Regions from separate parts of the Sodalis sp. RH20 genome, predicted to be linked through region 1. Evidence: predicted binding sites of a transcription regulator. Region 1 holds the regulator's gene; the other holds the start of a gene.
What was found. Region 1 encodes CRP, which controls carbon source genes, mostly activating them, when cyclic AMP is high. Its sites were predicted from a motif close to ATGTGANNNNNNTCACAT; they were not measured.

Region 1 (5,446 bases):
GGAGTTCGCCGATATCGAACAGGGCATGGCCCGGTTTGAACAGGCGGTGGCGCAGGTTATCGCCGCCAAACCCTAAGGCGCGCGGCGGGAGACTAATGGCTTAACCGGCGCGCCAGCCAGTTGCCGTGCTGCGGCCGCTGGCGCCAGGCTACCGATGAAATCGTATGCATCACGCCCAGATGGAACAGAATACGCCGCAGATGGCGTTCCATCAGGGTGCCGGGCAGCTCCGGCGTTTCGCCGGCGGCATCCATCACCGGGCTGTCTGAGCTTGGGCCGTCATATTCCAGCCGTTGCTGGCAGCGCTGCAGCGCCACCTCGCAAGAGGCCAGGTACTTTTGCGCCAGCGTCGGCGTCAGCATGTAGTGATCCCGCGCCAGGATGGTCATGGCATTGATGTGCTCGACGATGAACTGGCTATGGGTCACCCATAAACGCATATCGGTCAGATAGCGCGAATTAAACGCCGGTTCCCGCATCGCCTGGCTAAGCGACGTAAACAGCGCGTTGTGCGCCTGGTTGACCTTCATGCGCGCGTAGGCCAGCGCCGCCGGCTCGGGGGCGGGTTGCAGCAGCAGTCGCAGCGCGTCCTGGTCCCGCTCCAGCGCCAGATGGGCGTTTTTGCGCAGCATACCGCTTTGCCACTGCGGCCATAACCACAGCATGCCGCCGAACGCCAGCATACAGCCGATCAGCGTATCCACCAGCCTGGGCACCAGGAAATGCGCGCCGTTCAGCGACAGTAGCTGCAACGTATACACCGCGGTCACCGTCATGCCGATCATCGCCAGGCCGTAATTTTTGCGCAACACCAGGTAAGACGCCAGCGTCAGGAACAACATGCACAGCAATACCGTGCCGTCGCTCAGCCTGAATTGCAGCGTGCCGGCGGCAATCACCAACCCCGCCAACGTGCCCAGGGCCCGATGCTGGATCCGCACCCGGGTGGCGTTATAGCCGTTCTGGCTGACAAACATCACCGTCATTAAAATCCAGTAGGGTTTGGGGAGATCCAATACCAGCCCCAGGCTGCTGCCGATGGCCAGCATAATCCCAAGCCTTGCCGCGCTGCGCAGCGCCATGGATTTAAAGGAACAGTAGCTGACCAGCGCATGCCAAAACGACAGCCGCTGCTGGTTGTCGGCCATCAGGTCGCGGCGGTAAAGCGGGCGCTGGGTACGCAGCAGCCGGGCGATACGGCTGAAATGGTAATAACAAAACTGTCCGACCGGATTATCCGGATGCCGGTCGGCAATTTTTTCCAGGGCCGACAGCGCGGTGGCCATGTTAAAACGCCCCGGCTGCCGGTGATAGAGAATATCATCCGCCAGTACCCGCAACCGCGCGGCAATCAACCGGGCGTTATAGCGGATAACCGCCTCGGCGTGGCTTTGCGCCACCAGTTTTTGTACTTCGTCCGGCTGGTGCAGGCTGACGGCGATATGCTCCTGCAAATCCAGCGCCACCTGGAAAGAACGCAGCAGGCGTTTGTACTGCAGCTGATCATTGGCCGACAGCATATAAAGCTGCTGGTATACCTGGGCAATCAGATCAATCACCGCCTGCTGGCGGGCAAACAGCGGCGGCAGGGCGGTTTCCGGATCGGTATGCTGTGTCAGCAGGGTATATTTCGCCTCGATATAATCCGCCAGCTCCCGATACAGCAGGCTAAGAGATTCCCGCATCGGCTGCTCCTTCCACAACCGGAACCACAGGGCGTTGAACAGTCCGTACCAGGCGGTGCCGGCAATATACAGCAGCGGCGGCACGACGGGCGGCACATTGCCGGCCAGGCCCAGGGTAAAGATGGCGGCGATAAGCGCGGCGGGCAATAAACGGCCGTGCAGCGGGCTGATTTCACCGGTAACGCCGAACAGCAGCGCCAGGCCGAGCATCACCAAGGGCAACGGCACCGGCACGGCCAACAGCACCTGGATCAGCACGCTGCTCAGCGCGAACAGCGCACCGCCGACGGCCAGGCGCTTGAAAAACCGTTTATGCAGGGTATCGAGGCCGGCGATATTGCAGCAGGCAGGGACCAACGAAAACAGCAGGCCGTTTTGCAAGCTGCCGAATAACAGGCCGGCGGCCACCGGCAGGCATAGCACGATGGTTTGCCGCAGGGCATAGTTTACTTCAGGGTGGTAGATTAACCGGCGCCACATACTGTCAGCAAAAAAAGCGTGGTACGAAGCACCACGCCTGTATAACGGGGCTATCAGCGCGTGCCGTAAACAACAATGGTTTTACCGTGCGCGGATATAAGATTTTGATCTTCGAGCATTTTAAGAATACGTCCTACCGTCTCGCGGGAACAGCCGACAATCTGGCCGATTTCCTGACGGGTGATTTTTATCTGCATGCCGTCGGGGTGGGTCATGGCGTCGGGTTGTTTCGCCAGGTTCAACAGGGTTTGCGCTATGCGTCCGGTAACGTCCAGGAATGCCAGGTTGCCGACTTTTTCCGACGTTACCTGTAAACGACTGGCCATTTGCGCCGACAGGCGCATCAGGATATCCGGATTCACCTGAATCAGCTGCCGGAATTTTTTATACGAAATCTCGGCGACTTCACAGGCGGTTTTCGCCCGTACCCAGGCACTGCGTTCCTGACCTTCCTCGAATAGGCCGAGCTCACCGATGAAATCTCCCTGGTTAAGATAGGAGAGAATCATCTCTTTGCCTTCTTCATCCTTAATCAGCACCGCCACGGCGCCCTTAACGATGTAGTAAAGCGTTTCAGCCTTTTCACCCTGATGTATAAGTGTACTCTTCGATGGATACTTATGAATATGGCAATGAGACAGGAACCATTCGAGAGTCGGGTCTGTTTGCGGTTTGCCGAGAACCATTCGCTGTTATCCTCTTTTGTCATCGCTATCCCAGGTTCGGGACATCGTATTCCCTGTTACGGCGCTTGTATTATTCACTCTGACTCCGCGTTTAAACGGAGCGACGTAAGGGAACTTATTAGGGTCTGGTAATGTGATGTTCCGATCGATCTCTTGCCCTTTCATTATCATGAGGCCGATCCAGCCTTGTTTTTAGCATAGGTTTGAAGCAGTGTCTTCTGTTGTCTTGCTTCAGCATGAAGTATGTTCAGTAACATTGCCAGTTTTCCAACAAAAATGTAGTCTGCTGGAAAGCTTTTCATCAGGAGTATCATAATGCAGGCACGGGTCAAATGGGTAGAAGGGTTGTCTTTCATGGGCGAATCCGCCTCGGGCCACCAGGTTTTGATGGATGGGAACGCGGGCGAAAAAGCGCCCAGCCCAATGGAAATGGTATTGATGTCGGTCGGCGGCTGCAGCGCCATTGATGTGGTATCGATTTTACACAAAGCGCGGCAGGACGTCCGGGACTGCGAGGTCAAACTCACCTCCGAGCGCCGCGACGAGGCGCCGCGCCTGTTTACCCATATCAACCTGCATTTTATCGTCACCGGCGCCGGGCTGACCGACAAGGCGGTGGAGCGGGCGGTGACGCTATCGGCGGAAAAATACTGCTCGGTCTCACTGATGCTCGGCGCGTCGGTCAATATGACCCACAGCTTTGAAGTGCGCGACGAACACCACGCCCCCGCCGCCTAACCGTCCCGCCGTCACCGCACTCCAACCCGGCGTGTTCAAGGGAGAGCGCGCCAATGGGGTCGAATCGGGCATGGTTTCTCTGCCCGACCGAGCGCCCCATGGCACGGTATGCCCGCCAACACCGCGCTCAAACCCGGCGTGTTCAAGGGAGAGCGCGCCAATGGGGTCGAATCGGGCATGGTTTCTCTGCCCGACCGAGCGCCCCATGGCACGGTATGCCCGCCAACACCGCGCTCAAACCCGGCGTGTTCAAGGGAGAGCATGCCGATGGGGTCGAATCGGGCGTGGTGTTCCCGCCCGACCGAGCGCCCCACGGTATGCTAGGCCCGCCAACACCGCAGCGAATCCTGGCGTGTTCCAGGGAGAGCATGCCGATGGGGTCGAATCGGGCGTGGTGTTCCCGCCCGACCGAGCGCCCCACGGTATGCTAGGCCCGCCAACACCGCAGCGAATCCTGGCGTGTTTAAGGGAGAGCATGCCGATGGGGTCGAATCGGGCGTGGTGTTCCCGCCCGACCGAGCGCCCCAGGGTATGCTAGGCCCGCCAACACCGCAGCGAATCCTGGCGTGTTCAAGGGAAAGCATGCCGATGGGGCCGAATCGGGCGTGGTGTTCCCGCCCGATGCCTCGAGTTTACTTAATTTCCTTTCCTTCCAGCAACTGCTGTACCAGCGGCCCCATTATCAGCTCCATCGCCAGCCCCATCTTGCCCCCGGGCACCACCAGCGTATTAATATTGGAAATAAAGGAGCCTTGCAGCATCGCCAGCAGGTAAGGCAGGTCGATATGCGCCAGGCTACGGAAATGAATAACGACAAAACTTTCGTCAAGTGAGGGAATCGCCTTGGCGGCGAAAGGGTTCGACGTGTCGACGGTCGGCACCCGCTGGAAATTGATATGGGTGCGGGAAAACTGCGGCGTGATGTAGTTAATATAATCCTCCATCGACCTCACCACCGAATCCATCACCGCCTCGCGCGAATGCCCCCGCTCGCCGGTATCGCGCACCAGTTTCTGGATCCACTCCAGGTTGACGATGGGCACCACGCCCACCAGCAAATCCACGTGCTTCGCCACGTCATGGCTATCGGTTACCACGCCGCCGTGCAGCCCCTCGTAAAATAACACGTCCGTCGGTTCCGGCAACGCCTGCCAGGGCGTAAAGGTACCGGGGATCTGGTTATACGGCACCGCCTCGTCATACGTATGCAGATATTTACGCGACTGGCCGCGGCCGGTATCGCCATACTGATGAAACGTATGCTCCAACAGGCCAAAGTTATTCGCGTCCGGACCAAAGTAGCTGATATGGCGCCCTAAATCCCGCGCCTTGCGGATCGCCATATCCATTTCCGGCCGGGTAAAGTGATGAAAGCTGTCACCCTCCAGTTCGGCGGCGTGGATATTCAACTGCTGGAATATTTTACGAAACGCCAGGCTGGTGGTGGTGGTGCCCGCACCGCTGGAACCGGTAACGGCAATAATGGGGTGTTTTGTCGACATGGTAACCCTACGCTTGGTTGAATTGCGGCGTGAAGAAGTGCGCCCGGCATCAAGGCCCAGAAGTGAGTGTTAGCATATTTAGCGCTTAGGGGCCAGGGGCTTCGCTATTCGCCCGGCGTATCTCCGGCCTGGTCATTAAACCGGCCGCGCGGCATGATATTGATATTTTCATGCAATTCCGACCAGACCACCACCGCCTCGCCGCTTATCAACTGGCGTTTTACATCCTCGACCTTTTGCGCCAGTGATTTCTCCTGCTCGCCATAATCGGTGCCCTCACGCAGTACAAAGGACTCGATCAGGTTATAGAGCGTGTCAGGATCGATTTGTTCCCAGGGAATAATCACGATATTGT
Region 2 (5,446 bases), 450 kb from region 1:
AATCATCAGCGCGCCGCGTTATGGGCTTCCCGCGGCTATGCGGCGCTGGCATTGGGGTACTTCGGCGCGCCGGGCCTGCCGTCGCATATCTCCGCCACGCCGCTGGAATATTTCGCCGACGCCCTGGCCTGGGTACACGATCGGCTGCGGCCGCGCAAGGGTTTTGTCGCGGTCAGCGGGCAGTCGCGCGGCGGGGAATTATCCCTGCTGCTGGCCGCCACCTTTCCCGAACGGGTGTCCGCCGTGATCGCCTATGTTCCCAGTTCGGTAACGCACGGCGTACTGGCGGCGGGACGCCCGGGTGAAAGCCGCTTCGCGCCCTGCTGGATTTACCAGGGCAAGCCGCTGCCGATTGTCTGGCATGGAAACGACGCAAAGGCATGCTGGCGCGAAATTGACAACGCCCCGCAGCCGCGGCGCCAGGCGGCGGCGTTTGTCCACGCCCAGCGGAATACCGCCGCGGTGGAAGCCGCGCGCATCCAGGTGGAAAATATGCGCTGCCCGGTGCTGTTGATTTCCGGCGGCGACGATGGATTCTGGCCGTCCACCGACTACTGCCGCCATGTGACCAGGACGCTTAACGATCACGCCTATCCTTACCCCGTTCAGCACCTGGATTATCCCGACGCCGGCCACGCCATCGCCACGCCGTATGTGCCGGCCACGGTTATCGATAAGCCCCATGCGGTATCGGGCATTATCATGGCCGCCGGCGGCACGCCCGCCGCCAATGCCCACGCCTCGGCGGATTCGTGGCGCCAGAGCCTGGCGTTTATGGCAAAACTGACGCAAAGCCGCTGATCAACTCGCCGCCTTGCGCGGCGGTTACCCTTTCCAGCGCGACGCGCGGATAAGCGCGCAAAAGTCGCCGGGCATAAAACCCGGTTCCTTATCGGCAATCACATCGGCTTTAACATTGCCGAAGGTGGTGTCCGGCTTATGCTTAATGCCGTCATAAAACGCCTGGATAATGTCTTCTTTAAACGCCGGCGTACGCGGATGCTCGGCCACCACCTGTTCCCGCACGTCTTCCGGGTAGGACGCATAGTTAATGCCCAGTACATCCATCTCCACGCCGGCGGTGACCAGGGCGATTTCCGGCGCCATAAACTCCGGCACCCCCGGCGTGGTATGCAGGGCGATGGCGGTCCAGACCTTATCGATATCCGCCTGGCCGACACCGTACCGGCGCAGGAAATCGCGCGCCGCATCGGCGCCATCCACCTCAAAACGCTTATCGCAGCTGCAGTGCTCCCGGGTCAGCCCCATGTCGTGGAACAGGCAGCCGATATACAACAATTCTTGATCGACGCGAAGGCCGCGCTGCCGCCCGGCCAGCGCCCCCCAATAATAGGTGCGGCTGGAATGATGAAACAGCAGATCGGATTCGGTGTCGCGCACCAGCTCCGTTGCTTCGCGCGCCATTTTGCTGTCGGGCACGCTGATACCGTTGATGCTGAAAGCCATGGTGATTACCTCCGGTTAATTGACCTGACCAGGGTAATGGCTCATGCTCGGTGTCTTCAATCACCGCATTACGACGATTTGAGACAAAACGCTGACCGGCGCCATGCAATAACCCATTGAGGTACGGAATAGGATATGCGTAAAGAAATAGTCTGCCTCGCGCTGCCCGGCGCGCAGCTGCTGGATATTTCCGGGCCGCTGGACGTGTTTGCCGAGGCGAACGCCATCCTGGGGCGCGTGGTTTACCGTATGCGGGTCATGGGGCTGGATCAGCAGATCATTACCTCATCCTCGGGGGTAAAAATCGTCCCCGACCTGTCGTTGCGGGAGACGCTTACCGGGCCGCTGGATAGCTTTCTGGTGGCGGGCGCGCCGGCGGCGGCGGGCGTTAATCTGGATGCGCACAGCCTGGCGGCGCTGGCGGCCTGCTGCCGGCAAAGCCAGCGTTATGGCTCGGTATGCACCGGCGCGCTGGTGCTGGCGGCTACCGGATTAATGGATGGCTTCCGGGTCACCACCCATTGGGCGGTATGCGGGGAACTGGCGCGCCGCTACCCCGGCGTGCGGGTCAATGGCGATGAAATCTATATCTGCGACGGCCCGCTGCGCACGGCGGCGGGCGTAACGTCCGGTCTGGATCTGGCGCTGCGGATGGTGGAAGAGGATCTGGGCCGCGAGGTGGCGCTGGCGATCGCCGCCAACCTGGTGATGTTTTTCACCCGCCCGGTCGGCCAAGGGCATTTCAGCCGCAGCGGCCGCGCCTCGCTGGCCGGCAGATCGTCCTTGCAGGATATGCAGCGCTGGGCCGTCGCCCATCTCGATGAGGTGAAAAAGGTGAAAACCCTGGCCGATCATATGCAGCTCAGTACCCGGCATTTTACGCGTCTCTTCCAGGAGGCGCTGGGAGTGGCGCCGGCGCGCTGGCTGGAGCAGGAGCGGGTGGCCAAAGCGCGCGACCTGCTTGAATCCAGCCGTCTGGCGCCGAAGGAAATCGCCGCCGCCTGCGGTTTTTCCAGCGTGGATATTCTGCGGCGCGCCTTTTTACGGCGGCTGAAAACCACGCCCACGCAATATCGCCGCTATTATATCGGCCTTGATTGAGCGCAAGGGCAAACCCGCCTGCGCGCGGCCACACCAACGTCGCTACCGCCTAATCAACACGCCTGGCAAGTCCTCCGGGGCAATCTCCTACAAAATTTCAAAGAATAGCGTTCAATCTCTGTACTGATTAAGCGCTTTATCAAAGACACCGGTGATTTATTATACCCACACTCTTTTTATCAGGTGAAACTCAACGGCGGGCGCATGAACAATATCAATTCAACATCCTCTACCTCCGATACCGCCATAAATGATGTCGCCGCCGCTCGGCAAACCGGGCCGTTCAATCCGGCATTCGGCTTAAGCGTAACCAATGTCCCGCGGCCCTTTACCGCAATGCGCAGCCCCATACTCCGCCACCAGGAAGGCCCCCCGGCAAAAATCCATAAACCAAACTTCGCCGATGGCGATAATACCCCCGGCAAGGGAAACCCAGGTTTCGCCTGTCGTTCATATGAATGTTTAAAACAAGAACTGCATAAAAAATATTATGATATAAGCGTTTTGCTGCCGCATGAAAAACACCTTTATCTGCCGATTTTGCTCGACGGCGATAGCGGGACGATAGAACTGCTCAAAAATACCAACCTTATCGATGATAGTGATAACCCTGCTTTAAACTTTCACGCGGCATCCGGCAGGCTGTCCATCACCACTGTCACAGATAAAGATGATAATGAATTTAACGATATCCCGTTAAAACTGATGGACCAAATAAATATGCATTATCCTATATTAGGTAATAATTTCTATGCATCTTATTATTGTGAGCCAAATAAAAAGCAAAAAATGTATAAACTGATATTCCCTAAGAAAAATTTTACGGGGGAAAATTTTTATCTGACGTTGGAATGCGCAAATACGGTATTTAATGCCGCATCGATCAATAAAAAATTTTATATTTCATTGGTTATAATGCATTTAAGTAACTATCTAAAGCACGCCGGCTTGCCTGAGCTTAATCATGATGTTATTGACAAATTATTGCAGGGATATCCGTCATTGGCCAATAGCGGCAAGGGGATTTTGCAATGCTTAGCGGCCTATTACTGAAGGCTCCTTGCCCTACCCTCGCCCACCAATGCGCCATGGCGCGTTTTTATCATGTAAAAGCAGGCCGGATGATGTCCGGCGCCGGCACGTTTTCATCCAGGCGACGATCGCCAGGCTTGGGGGAAGCGCTAATCATGGGCAGTCCGCATCACTGACGGGGCTATTCGCGCTTAAGCCGGTTACTGTTGACCAGCCACAGCGTTACCACCAGGATTAATATGGCGGCCGAATAATACAGCGTGTCCTGCGGATCTTTATGATCGACGATAATCAGGCGGATAATCGCCGTGATGCCGATATAGACAAAGTAGCGCAGCGGAAAGTGATACCCGGACTGGAAATACTTCACAATCAGGGCGATAAACTCAAAATACAGAAAATAAATGACGATGCCTTCAATCATCTGGTAGTAAGACGCCAGTTCGCCGTTTACCAGCAACACCCTGGCCAGAAGAACGGTTTCCTTACCCATAAAAACGATCAGGATCGCCGCCAGGAACAGCAGGCCGATATTCAGGATCATTTGCAGCACGGTCGCTATACGCATACCGGTAATCATACCCATACCTCGTCGTGATAGTTTCCTTACGGAAAGACCGGTAAGCATAGCATGATTTTTGTGATGAATATCACATTAAACCAGCGCATCCGGGTACTTGCCTTCAGGCGGGTAAAGGAAGAGCAAGGGCTTTGGCGGCGCGGCGAAACGCGGTATGCGGCGTAGGGCGGGGAAACCCGCAGCGTGGTAAAGGGGTGGCGCAAGCCCCGCCCTGATAGACGGGGTGCGGATCAGGTCGTGCTGCCAATTCAGTTTTTTAACTGGTAGGTCAGCGTAATCTCAGCCTTAAGCACCTTGGACACCGGGCAGTTTTCTTTTGCCTGCTGGATAATGGCGTCAAATTCCTGTTTATCGATCCCGGGCACTACCACGCTGCTGTCCAGGGCGATTTTAGTGATGCCGTAGCCGCCGCCCACCTTATCAAGGGAAACATCGGCTTTGGTATCAATGCTCTGCGGGGTATATCCCTTCTCGCCCAGCATCAAGGATAGCGCCATGGAAAAACAGGCCGAGTGGGCGGCGCCGATAAGCTCTTCGGGATTGGTGCCGGGTTTACCTTCAAAGCGGGTATTGAAGCCATAGGGTTGCTGGCTTAAGGCGCCGCTTTCCGTGGAGATGGTGCCCTTACCCTGCTTGATATCGCCTTCCCAATGTGCCTGTCCGTGTTTATGAATAGTCATCTGCATCCTCCTGTTTGTTACCCATAGGCTTTTAGTATAGCTACTCTTGCCGGAGGTGGGGAAATCCCAGGCCAATGCGGCCGGGTAGGCGACGTGACAGCAACCCGGTTTATTTTTTTCGCTCTTTTGTTAAAGCGGCTATTCTATTTCCGCTAAGCGGCTGGCGGAAAATATATGCCCTGTTATTTTATTAAAAAAATAGCGGTAATTATTTCCCAACGTTCATTTGCATTCGGTAAGCCGAGGCATTACCCGTCACGATTGAGTCATCATCATCTCTTGGACAGTTGCACTATTTTTTTCAGGCATCCGCATATCAGCACGGGCAAAAGACAAAATTTGGGCTTAACGCCATCACGCATAGCACAGGGTGGCATGAGCGAATCCCCATAATTTCCACAACAACCGCCCTACCGCCGCCGCACCACTCCGCATCGATATTTTTACTGCCCATTCGCTCATTCCGCGGAAAATAACCTAAAGAAGCGGAAAAATTTGCCGATAGCTAGGCAGGACATTTATCTCAGGTATTACACAGTTTGATTTGTGACATTTATATGGGAAACAGAAATGACAAGTTTAATAA

Region 2: the regulator CRP is predicted to act here: its motif matches at 4,239-4,256, upstream of psiE (phosphate-starvation-inducible protein PsiE).

The regions. Positions count from the first base shown of each region.
Region 1 is NZ_CP178733.1:5,378,447-5,383,892, forward strand. It holds gene argD (bifunctional acetylornithine/succinyldiaminopimelate transaminase) at 1-76, shown strand, start outside; gene ACL2XM_RS24430 (YccS/YhfK family putative transporter) at 93-2,165, opposite strand; gene crp (cAMP-activated global transcriptional regulator CRP) at 2,219-2,851, opposite strand; gene ACL2XM_RS24440 (hypothetical protein) at 3,019-3,207, opposite strand; gene ACL2XM_RS24445 (OsmC family protein) at 3,167-3,589, shown strand; gene ACL2XM_RS24450 (phosphoribulokinase) at 4,222-5,091, opposite strand; gene ACL2XM_RS24455 (YheU family protein) at 5,196-5,438, opposite strand.
Region 2 is NZ_CP178733.1:5,832,688-5,838,133, reverse strand. It holds gene ACL2XM_RS26695 (acyl-CoA thioester hydrolase/BAAT C-terminal domain-containing protein) at 1-801, shown strand, start outside; gene ACL2XM_RS26690 (HD domain-containing protein) at 826-1,467, opposite strand; gene ACL2XM_RS26685 (GlxA family transcriptional regulator) at 1,603-2,568, shown strand; gene ACL2XM_RS26680 (hypothetical protein) at 2,773-3,621, shown strand; gene psiE (phosphate-starvation-inducible protein PsiE) at 3,782-4,180, opposite strand; gene ACL2XM_RS26670 (OsmC family protein) at 4,429-4,860, opposite strand; gene ACL2XM_RS26665 (methyl-accepting chemotaxis protein) at 5,431-5,446, shown strand, end outside.